Regions from separate parts of the Brevibacillus sp. FSL K6-6036 genome, predicted to be linked through region 2. Evidence: riboswitches for the same ligand, from Rfam matches in the RefSeq annotation. Region 2 holds a riboswitch; the other holds the start of a gene.
What was found. A riboswitch is a leader RNA that binds a small molecule or an ion and turns the genes downstream of it on or off. The one in region 2 is predicted to bind FMN.
Positions count from the first base shown of each region.

Region 1: another riboswitch for FMN. It lies ahead of ribD (bifunctional diaminohydroxyphosphoribosylaminopyrimidine deaminase/5-amino-6-(5-phosphoribosylamino)uracil reductase RibD); the one in region 2 lies ahead of NST37_RS05420 (ECF transporter S component).

Region 1 is NZ_CP150173.1:4,084,961-4,088,164, forward strand. Features, by position in the region: gene NST37_RS20290 (riboflavin synthase) at 1-452, opposite strand, end outside; gene ribD (bifunctional diaminohydroxyphosphoribosylaminopyrimidine deaminase/5-amino-6-(5-phosphoribosylamino)uracil reductase RibD) at 467-1,612, opposite strand; FMN riboswitch at 1,717-1,867, opposite strand; FMN riboswitch at 2,053-2,203, opposite strand; gene NST37_RS20300 (hypothetical protein) at 2,244-2,417, opposite strand; gene yunB (sporulation protein YunB) at 2,539-3,204, opposite strand, start outside.
Region 2 is NZ_CP150173.1:1,046,118-1,049,321, forward strand. Features, by position in the region: gene NST37_RS05415 (ABC-2 family transporter protein) at 1-580, shown strand, start outside; FMN riboswitch at 843-995, shown strand; gene NST37_RS05420 (ECF transporter S component) at 1,257-1,862, shown strand; gene proS (proline--tRNA ligase) at 2,184-3,204, shown strand, end outside.

The sequences.
Region 1 (3,204 bases), 2.1 Mb from region 2:
TCAACGGCCACTACGGTCAAACTGATGCCGTCTACAGTGATCGAGCCGCGCGGCACTACGTAGCGAAGCAGGTGCGGTTTCGCCTGGATCGCAAGTCTCACCGCATTGCTGTCCGTTTTTTTGGAGAGGATTTTTCCTGTGCCGTCTACGTGGCCCAAGACCAGATGGCCGCCGAGACGATCTCCGAGCTGCAGCGCCCGCTCCAGGTTGACACGCATCCCCGGCTTCAGGCTGGACAGGGCCGTCACCCGCCACGTTTCCGGCATGACATCTGCCTGAAAGCGGCTCGCGGAAAACGAGGTGACCGTCAGACAAACGCCGTTGACAGCGATGCTGTCACCCAGGCGAACATCCTCCAAAACGGCCGCGGCCCGTATCGTCAGCTTGCTGGACCGCTCGGTGACCGCAATGGAATCTACTGTACCTACTTCTTCAATCAATCCGGTAAACACGGCTTCCCCTCCTATCATTTGCAGCCCGCATTCCTGCGCGTTTCGCTATTGCTGGCTCCATCCGGCCATACCGGATAGCCGGTAATGCAAAGATCGCTTCCTCCGATCGGCTCGACATCCACGTCCGCCAGAGAGATGGCTTCCCCCATATGAGCTGCGCCCAGTCCCCCGTAGGGAGCAGGCGCCCCCTGTCCGCCGATCAGCTTGTAGGAGAGAAAATGCACGACCTTTTGAATGGCCCGTGCCTGCAAAAAAGAGCCGTTGACCGCCGCTCCGCCTTCGACAAACAGAGAAGTGATCCCTCTTTCCCCCAGCACCGCAAGCACCTGCTCGACTGTTACGCGCCCTTCCAGTCTCACAATCTCGGCCCCGTGGCTCTCGAGCTCTTTTTGCCTGCCGATGGGTGCGTCATCCGCTGTGAAAACGAGCGTCGGCGCCTTGCCGTCCCGTATCACGCGGGCTTCCGAAGGGGTCCGCAGCTGGTTGTCGAGAATGACACGAAGCGGCTGCTTTCCCCTGGCTATTCCCTGTTGGCGGGCCGTGAGCTCAGGGTCGTCCGCGAGCACTGTCTGAACCCCAACCAAAATAGCATCGTGCTCTCGCCGTAGCTGATGGACCCGCTGGCGGGCCTCTTCACCCGTAATCCAGCGGCTGTGCCCCGTATGCGTAGCGATTTTCCCATCCAGCGAAGCTGCCGTTTTGACGGTCACAAACGGTGTTTTCGTCGTGATGAAATGGAAAAAGACTTCGTTTGCCTTCTTCGCCTGTGCTTCTCCCACTCCCACTGTTACTTCCACACCCGCCTGTCTGAGGCGAGCGATTCCTGTACCGACGACAAGCGGATTCGGGTCCGCCACTGCAACCACTACTCGCTTGATGCCGGCTTCAATGATTGCATTCACACAAGGAGGGGTTCTCCCATGATGACTGCAAGGTTCCAATGTGACGTAAAGCACGGCATCTTTCGCATGCTCACCAGCCATCCGCAGTGCATGCACCTCGGCATGTGGTTCACCCGCTTTTACGTGAGCGCCCATCCCCACGACTGCTCCGTCCCGGACGACAACGGCTCCCACTACCGGATTGGGACTGGTTTGTCCTCTTGTCGCCCTCGCCAAGTCCAGTGCCAACGCCATATACGACAAGTCATTTCCTGACATGAGTTCCTCTCCTCCCCAATGAAAAATGCCCTCGAAGCACGCTTCAGGGCATTGGGAAAGAAGCCTCTCGTTTTTCTGTTTTTTCACAGAGAAACGAAGGCCACATGCACCTTCTCCCATCCGGACTGTAACCGTCGGCCTTGGATTTTCACCAAGTCAGTCGCTCATGGCTTCAGCCATGGGCGAGTCGCGGGCTCAGACGCTGCTTTCGTCATTACCGCCGGTCAGGAATTTCACCCTGCCCTGAAGGTCATCTATTCAGTTGCTGCCGAGCCGCCAGCCCGCAATCACGAGCCAGGAGACTACCAAGGCATGTCTCCTACTTCCTGTCGCGCGAGTCGCCATCACCCTTTCCCAATAAAAAATGCCCTTGAACAAGTTTCAGGGCATAGAAGAAGAAGCCTTTGGTGCTCGGTTTTTTAAACAAAGCCAAAGACTATAGCCACCTTCTCCCATCCGGACTTTACCGTCGGCCTTGGAATTTCACCAAGTCAGTCGCTCACGAAAGATCTTTCATGGGCGAGTCGCGGGCTCGGACGTGCGTTCGTCATCACCGCCGGTCGGGAATTTCACCCTACCCTGAAGGTTGGATATTCAGTTGCTTGCATTATAACACGTTTTTTTACAAGTACTACACTTTTTTATTGGAAGTCGGCCGTTTCCCTCCTGTCGACAACGGCGAGAACACAAGCAGCTTTTGGATGCTCGCAGTCGGCTTGAGATAAATGCCGTGTTTCTCCGTGAAAAAGGCAACCGAATCCGTAATCGGCTTTTGCAAAATGAAGAGCATGGATTCAGCGTTCACAAAGCGGTCGCCTAACCGCTCCCTCACTTCGAAGACTGCGTTGTTCCGGAAATGCCCAAACGAGCACTCCCCAAAGCAACGGGAAAGTGCTCGTTTTTGTGGCAGCCGCCTGTTTGGCTCTTTACGGTTGCCCGGATACGTCTTCCAGCCTGGGCACATCCGGCTTTCCTTCCGGATTGTTGTACAAGTACTGAGGCACTTCTCCAATGATCAGCGAATGGGTAATGGGAATCTTCGTCGTAATCGTCTTCTGGTCAGTGGCAAAAGGAATGACGATTCTTATATCCACTTCAACAAAAATGTAGACGGTTGCCAGGACCATATTAATGCCGGCCTCGGTCAATTCCGTATCCAGCATTGTCTTGACAGATCCGATCGGCACAAACGTAACCGGCAGATCCGGACCCATTTGGGCAAAAAAACTGCTGCCTGTCGCCAGGCCCAAAGGGATATAGCGGTCTACCTTTTCCTCTTCAAACTCCTTCAGCCTGTTCTGTACGCGGGAGGTGGTCTCCCCTACGATCCGGGCATACTCCTTGAAGTTGAACTGGTACGCCTGGATTCTCCCCTGATTGTCTTTTTCAATCTTGACGATCTGGTTGAAATCTACCCCTTGCTGGGCAATCCGCTTGGTGACCGCATCTGTAATCGCTTGTTTGGCCAACTGCTCGGCTTTTTGGGATGCGAGAATCTTCAGTGTCGGTTCCAGGCGCTTTTCGATAAAAAACAAAAATTGAATGCTCATCGCCAAAAAAATGACCAGTGCGATAAAAAACGCTTTCGAACG
Region 2 (3,204 bases):
CATCCCGTACGCGCTGTTCTCGATGTTTTTCGGCTTCTGGGATTTCAACGAGCGGTACATTATTCGCGGAGAGATGGACCGCGTCCTGACCAGGCCGCTGCACAATCTCGCACAGGTCTGTCTTGAGTCGATCGCACCGGACCGGATTTTTGGCGTCATCACCGGTTTGATCATTATGGGCTATGCGGCCATTCAGTTGGATTTGTCCTTTACGTGGTACGACCCGTTCCTGTTTGTCGGTCTCGTCGTCAGCGGCATGCTGATCTATGGCGGGGTCTACACGGCCATTGCGGCCATCAGCTTTTTCTCCGATTCCCGGACAGGGATTTCGCCGATGATCTGGAATATTCAGCAGTATGGGCGTTACCCGGTCGACGTGTACAACAAGGTAATCCGGTTTGTGCTCACGTACGTGCTGCCCTTTGCCTTTGTCGGCGTGTATCCGGCGGCGTATTTTCTCCGCAAGGAAACGTGGTACGCGTATGCGGCGTTTACTCCCGTCGTGGGAATCGTCTTTTTCAGCATCGGACTGGTCGTCTGGAACTGGGGTGTGCGCAAATACAGCGGAGCAGGGTCGTAATCGGCTTGCTGCCTGACCCTCCGCCGTCTTGGGGGAGGGTTTTTGCATGCTTTTGTCGTATTGGGAAAAATTGCTTTCTTTCTACCTCGCTATGTTCCCCTGGCTGCTCATGTTTGCTCCGCAAATGATAGCCGAAATTTGCGGCAGGTTTCCCAAAAGCGATGGGAGCTACGCAGGAGATTCGCAACGACCATAGCAGGGAACACTTCCAGCATTGTCAAATCCGAGTGCGGCACTGTATAATATCCATGTAAAATCACATACATTCCTTCGGGGCAGGGTGAAATTCCCGACCGGCGGTGATCGCGCCAAAAGCGCGTAAGCCCGCGAGCCTCCGCGATGCGAAAGCTTCCGGAGTGCAGGATCTGGTGCAAATCCAGAGCCGACAGTACAGTCTGGATGGGAGAAGGATGACGACAGTACGTACGCTGTGCGTGCTTGTTTGCTTGTGCATGGGTATTGCACGACGGGCTGGGTGCCGCTTTTCGGCCCTTCTGTTTACGTACCCTTTTTTAAGAGCACAGGTCTGTTTCGTTGTCTTTGCATGTGTGCCAAAGCCCTGAGGAGATGTTGTTTCTCAGGGCTTTTTGCTGTGCAAGGACCGAACGCGGGCACGTCCGGGTGTATGCTGTTGCCATTCCTCAAGAAGGAAGAAACCAATGAGGAGATGGTACAGATGAAAGGAACCGCGATTCCCACATCGCAAGCGACGCAGCGGCTGGTGACGATTCCCATGCTGGCGGCGGTCGCATTTGTCTTGCAGTACCTGGAATTTCAGGTGCCGCTCATGCCTACGTTTTTGAAGCTCGATTTCAGTACGCTGCCCGGATTGATCGGCGCCTTGCTCTACGGCCCAATGGCAGGCGTTATCGTCGAAGTGATGAAGAATGCGCTGCACATGCTGTTTAAAAATACGGACGGCCTTTTGATCGGCGAGCTGGCCAACGTAGTGGCGGGTGCGAGCTTCATCGTCGCAGCGGTTTGGCTGCAGCGGATGAAACAGGGGAAAATGAGCTTCATGGCCGGTCTTGCTATCGGTACTGTACTGATGACGGCTGTCATGGCGGTAGCCAACGCCTACTTCCTGCTGCCCGCCTATGCGGCTTTGTATCAGGTGTCGCTGGAGCAGCTGGTCGCGCAATTCCAGGCTGAGAGCGTATGGTCTTTGATCCTGTACGGCATCGTGCCGTTTAACCTGATAAAAGGAATCATGGTCTCCGTAGTCGCTTATCCGCTCTACGTGAAGCTGGCACCGAGACTCAGCCTTTATGCAAGAAATTGACATTGCCCGGCGGGTCTGCTACCATATTGCCCAAGAAACAGGCGAAAATGGCTGTGAAAGGACCCGCAGGTAGCGAATGTGGCACAGAGAGTCGACCCTTGGCTGAAAGGTCGATGCACGAATGCACCTGCTCCCCATCCTGGAGCTGCTGGCGACGAGCCATGCCGGATTCCCTCCGTTAACGGGTCAGAGCGGATCGCAGTTGCTTTTGTGGCAGCAGCGGTCAATCAGGGTGGTACCGCGGGAGAGTTTCCCCCGTCCCTTTTTGGGATGGGGGTTTTTTGCGTTTTTGAAAAGAAGCTCATGAAGGAGTGAAGGGCATTGAAAGAAGGAAAAGCATTTGTCAAAGAAATCACGCCGCAGTCTGAAGACTTTTCGCGCTGGTACATCGACACGATCAAAAAAGCGGATCTGATGGATTATACGCCTGTGCGCGGCTGTATCGTTTTCAAGCCGGACGGATTTGAGCTGTGGGAGCGGATCCAGGAGGCGATGGACAAGCGGTTCAAGGAAACCGGCCACCGCAATGCCTATTTTCCGATGCTGATTCCCGAATCCTTTTTTCAGAAGGAAAAAGAGCACGTAGAAGGCTTCAACCCGGAACTGCCATGGGTTACGGAAGCTGCGGGGGAACAGTTGGAGGAGCGCCTTGCGCTGCGGCCGACCTCGGAGACGATGATCGGCCATATGTACAGTCAATGGATTCAAAGCTACAGAGATTTGCCGGTACTCATCAATCAGTGGGCAAATGTATTCCGCTGGGAAAAGCGGACGATGCCGTTCCTGCGGACCTCCGAATTTTTGTGGCAGGAGGGACACACCGCCCATGCCACAGAGGAGGAAGCCCGTCAGGAAACGATGCAGATGCTGGACATTTACGCCGAGGTCGTGGAGGAACTGCTCGCGATCCCGGTCTGGAAGGGGCAAAAGACGCCGAGCGAGAGGTTTGCTGGAGCTGTCGACACCTACTCCATCGAAGCGATGATGAAGGACGGCAAGGCCGTACAGGCCGGCACCTCGCACTATTTGGGAGAAAAATTTGCGCGGGGCTTCGAGATCAAGTACTTGGACCGCGACAATCAATTCAAATACGTGCATACGACATCCTGGGGGACCTCTACCCGCCTGATCGGCTCGATGATCATGGTGCACGGGGACGACCGGGGGCTGTCGCTGCCGCCTCGTGTAGCGCCTACGCAGGTCGTGATGATTCCGGTTGGACCGCCAAAGCTGCGTGAAAGGGTGATGGCAGCATTCGATCCGCTCTTTGATCAGTTGAAAGCGGCAGGCGTACGGGTCCGGGCTGACCTGCGCGAGGAGACTCCCGGCTGGAAATTCAACG